2 regions of the Mammaliicoccus sp. D-M19 genome follow, and region 1 is predicted to be linked to the other one. Evidence: predicted binding sites of a transcription regulator. Region 1 holds the regulator's gene; the other holds the start of a gene.

Region 1 (2,490 bases):
CGTGGGGAACTTTAGGAATTGATATTGTTATAGAAGCAACTGGTAAATTTAATCATGGAGATAAAGCTATTGCACATATTGACGCTGGCGCTAAGAAAGTTATTTTAACAGGACCATCTAAAGGTGGCCATGTTCAAACAATTGTTAGAGGTGTAAATGATGATGCACTTGATTTAAATGATTATGATATTGTTTCAAATGCATCTTGTACAACGAATTGTTTAAGCCCGGTAGCCAAAGTTTTAAATGACACATTTGGAATCGAAAATGGTTTAATGACAACTGTACATGCATTTACAAATGACCAAAAGAACTTAGACAATCCTCATAAAGATTTGAGAAGAGCACGTTCTTGTACGGATAGTATCATTCCAACTTCAACAGGTGCAGCAAAAGCATTGTCACTTGTACTCCCTGAATTAGAAGGGAAAATGCATGGAATGGCATTAAGAGTTCCAACTTCTAATGTTTCACTTGTTGATTTAGTTGTAGATTTAAAACAAAATGTAACAGTTGAAGAAGTAAATGCAGCATTACGTCAAGCTAGTAATGGACCATTAAAAGGGATAATGGATATTAATGATGAACCACTTGTTTCAATTGATTTCAAAACGAATCCACATTCAGCAATCGTTGACGAACAATCTACAATGGTCATTGCAGATAATAAAGTGAAAGTACTCGCTTGGTATGACAATGAATGGGGCTACTCAATGAGAGTTGTTGAACTTGCAGAACAAATTGCTCAAATACTTTCAGAAGTGAGAGAACAAAAAATTTCATAAGTGATATAAGTTACATTTAAAACGTAATGTGGTAAATTAAATACCGCATTACGTTTTTTATTGAATAATAATACTGTTAAGTATCTATAAGTGCATTTTGAAAAGTAGTGAGCGTTTAAAAAAATAACAAACTACTGTATAATCAACCTATGTAATAAGTATATGAGGGGTGAAACGAATGAGATGTCCAAACTGTAAATATGAAAATTCTAAAGTTGTAGATTCTAGACACGCGGATGATTTAGTGGCAATTAGAAGACGAAGAGAATGTGAATCATGTGGATTTCGTTTCACAACTTTTGAAAGGGTAGAGCTCACACCTTTAATCGTCGTAAAAAAAGACGGCGCAAGACAAACATTTAATAGAGATAAAATATTAAACGGTTTAGTACGTTCTTGTGAAAAAAGACCAGTTGCTTATCAAAAATTAGAAGAAATCACAAATCAAGTTGAAAAGGAATTAAGATCTGAAGGTAATACAGAAGTATCTTCAAATGATATCGGTGAAAAAGTTATGGAACATTTAATGGATGTCGATCAAGTATCTTATGTAAGATTTGCGTCAGTATATAGAGAATTTAAAGATGTCGATCAATTATTAAAGTCTATGCAAGGCATATTGAAAGACCGAAAGTAAGGTGAGTATTAATGGCGGAATATTTTAGTGGTATCAAGCCAAGTGATGGCTTCTATGTTAAATCGAATTATAATTATACACATGTACATCAAGATATATTAGTTAGTTTATATACGCCATTAATTGGAACTGATGCAATTGGTGTTTATTTATATTTATCGCAGTTTAATTATCATCATGAAGCAGAAGCGTATAATCATTATACAATTATGAATGATTTAAGAATTAATCTGTCTAGCTTTAGAGATGCTTTAGACTTGTTAGAAGGTATCGGCTTACTTAAGACATATTTTAAAACGAATCAAGAAGCACAATCATTTATTTATCAATTAGAGCAACCTGCTACAGCAGAGCAATTCTTTAATGATCCTTTATTATCTGTATTTTTATATCAACAAATTGGTAAGGCGAGATATATTAGGTTAAAAAATAGATATAAAGATGACAGTGTGACAACAGAAGGCTTTCATGAAGTAACAAAGAGCTTTACTGATGTCTTTAAAGTGCCAAAGTTGACGAATGTTGAACAACAAGATGATATCAATATTCGACCCGAATATAAAAGTAAAGGCCTCGATTTGTCAGACGTTCAATTTGATTTTGAAATGTTAGAATTATTATTGAGTAATCATTTTATTTCTAAAGAAATTTTAAGTAAACAGACAAAAGAAGTAATCATACAAATTGCTACTTTATATGGTATTACACCGGTTGAAATGAAGTCTATTATCTTAAAATCCATTACAGAAAACCAAACGATTTCATTACAAGATTTAAGAAAACATGCACGTACAATCTATCAAATAGAACATGAAGGTGAACTGCCAACATTAGATTTAAAAAAAGAAAAACCTAAAACAAATATACATTCTGAAAACGGTGAAGTGAACTCTTTGTTGTCTTGGTTTGAACTGTTGGATACGACAAGTCCAATAGAAGTGTTATCATCATTTACGCAGTCTGAACCGACAATTGCACAAAAGAGAACTGTTGAAGATATTATTACACGCGAAAAATTACCATACGGTGTTATTAACATCTTGTTAGAGTATGTAATGTTTAAAAATA
Region 2 (2,490 bases), on a different contig from region 1:
ACGTTTGGAATATAAGAAATATAAATTGTCGCAAAATCAGGTTGTCCAGTAATAGGACATAATGAAGTGAATTCTGGACAATTGAATTTAACAAAATAATCTCTACCTTGATGTTTATTGTCGAACACTTCTAATACTTCTGGTTTGTATTGATCATAATATTGATTATTTTGATTCCCTAATAACGTAATATCTTTTAAATCGTCTTTGTTTCTTCCCTCTGACATTATGATTCTCCTTTATTAATTGCTTCCTTAGGTTTTGGGTTTCTTTGGGCTTTCTTGAACATATAATAGCCTGCTAAGAATATAATAATGTATCCTAGATAACTGAGTAAATCTGGTACTTCTTTAAATAAGATGAAACCGAGTATTGCACTGAATATTACAGATGCATATACAAATATTGAAATATCTTTTGCTGCTGCGAAACTATATGCAATTGTAATACCAAATTGACCAACTGTTGCAAAGACACCTGATAATAATAATATGATTACTTGTGAAAGTGTCATTGGTTCATATGTAAATATGACAAACGGTATTAATGCAACCGTAGAAAAGAATGAAAAGTAAAATACTGTTGTATATGATTTTTCACGTTGTCCTAAAGGTCGTAGTGCAGTATAAGCACCTGCAGCAAAAATTCCAGATAATAAACCAATAACTGCTGGCATCATATCTGAATCAAATGTTGGCTTAATGATAAACAATGCACCAAGAATCGCTACAACCATTGCAATTACTTGATATTTGCGTGCTTTTTCATTTAAAAATAACGCACAAAGTAGTATAGTCCAGAATGGGTTTAATTTCATTAACATATCCGCATCACTTAATACCATGTGATCAATCGCATAAATATTGAGTAATACACCAATAAGTCCAAGTGTAGAGCGTAAAATGAGTAACGGTTGATTTTCTAATTTACCGAAAAATGGTGCTCTATACTTCATGACAAAGTAAATAGGTACAATCATCGCGATGAGATTTCTAAAAAGTGATTTTTGGAAAACTGGTAAGTCACCAGATAATCTGAAGAATACTGCCATTAAACTAAAACCAATCGAAGAAATGAGTATTGCAATTATTCCTTTTACTGTGGAATTCATGTAAACACCTTCTATTTTTTATCAATGAACATATATTATCATAATTCACTTTAAAAAGTATATGACTTATTCAGTGATTGTTTTTAACAAAAAAATTTTTATGAAAGTAATTTTCAAATGTTGATATAGCAACGCTTAGTCGAAATAGGGAGAAAGTCAACCCTATTTTTTTAAAAATAATAAGGTATTATAAGTGTTATGAATCATTTAAAGTGTTATAATGAATCACATAATATAGTATGTGCTTATAAAACGTAACACTATATCTTGTGTTTTGTGCATTTGAAATAAAAATGAATAAAGTGTTCATTTTTTTGTATTTTTTATTTCATTTATACAGTTGCATAGGCATTTACATGTGGTAGGTGAAAGTTTATGAAGATAATTTATTACTCTTTAACTGGTAATGTACGACGGTTCATACAGAGAGCAGGATTGTCTGACACAATGGCTCTCACTGAGGCAAACAAGACAAATGAAATAAATGAACCATTTATAATGGTTACAGGTACAATTGGATTTGGCCAAGTACCTGATACTGTACAAGATTTTTTGAAAGTGAATCATCATAATCTTAAAGCAGTAGCAGGTAGTGGAAATAGAAATTGGGGACAGAATTTCGCGAAAGCTAGTGAAGAAATCGCGAATCAATATCATGTCCCTTTATTGATGAAATTTGAGTTACACGGTAACCAAGCAATAGCAGATGAATTTAAAGAAAAGGTGGTTAATCTCTATGAAAATGATAAACAAACAAAAGAAAAATCATATTGAATTAAACAATAAGGTAACAAAGAGAAGAGAAGACGGCTTTTTCGATATTGAAAAAGATCAAGAAGCATTAGAAGTATACTTAGAAGAAATTGCAGAAAAAACAATTCAATTCAATGATCCTATTGAACGTTTACACTTTTTAGTTGAACAAGACTTTTATTATGACTTATTTAAAGAATACAGTGAGTCATCATTAAAAGAGATTAACCAGTTTGCAGATTCAATTCCTTTTCAATTTGCAAGTTACATGTCAGCTAGTAAGTTCTTCAAAGATTATGCTTTGAAGACTAATGATAAATCAGAATACCTTGAAACATATAAAGAACACGTTATTATTGTTTCTCTATATTTAGCTAAAGGTAATGTAGAACAAGCTAAACAATTTGTTGCAGGTATGATTGAACAACGTATCCAACCTGCAACACCAACATTCTTAAATGCTGGTAGAGCTAGACGTGGTGAGTTAGTAAGTTGTTTCCTATTAGAAGTTGATGATAGCTTAAATTCAATTAACTTTATAGATTCAACAGCTAAACAATTGAGTAAAATCGGTGGCGGTGTCGCAATCAACTTATCTAAATTGCGTGCACGTGGTGAAGCTATTA

Evidence for each region. The regulator NrdR, encoded in region 1, represses ribonucleotide reductase genes. The targets are predictions, from matches to a motif close to AACACNATATATNGTGTT.
Region 2: the regulator NrdR is predicted to act here: its motif matches at 1,368-1,385, upstream of nrdI (class Ib ribonucleoside-diphosphate reductase assembly flavoprotein NrdI).

What each region holds. Positions count from the first base shown of each region.
Region 1 covers NZ_JAJNHW010000002.1:238,732-241,221, forward strand. The annotation lists gene LQ675_RS06715 (glyceraldehyde-3-phosphate dehydrogenase) at 1-785, shown strand, start outside; gene nrdR (transcriptional regulator NrdR) at 964-1,422, shown strand; gene LQ675_RS06725 (replicative helicase loading/DNA remodeling protein DnaB) at 1,434-2,490, shown strand, end outside.
Region 2 covers NZ_JAJNHW010000001.1:679,828-682,317, reverse strand. The annotation lists gene queF (preQ(1) synthase) at 1-227, opposite strand, end outside; gene LQ675_RS03525 (DMT family transporter) at 227-1,111, opposite strand; gene nrdI (class Ib ribonucleoside-diphosphate reductase assembly flavoprotein NrdI) at 1,487-1,885, shown strand; gene nrdE (class 1b ribonucleoside-diphosphate reductase subunit alpha) at 1,848-2,490, shown strand, end outside.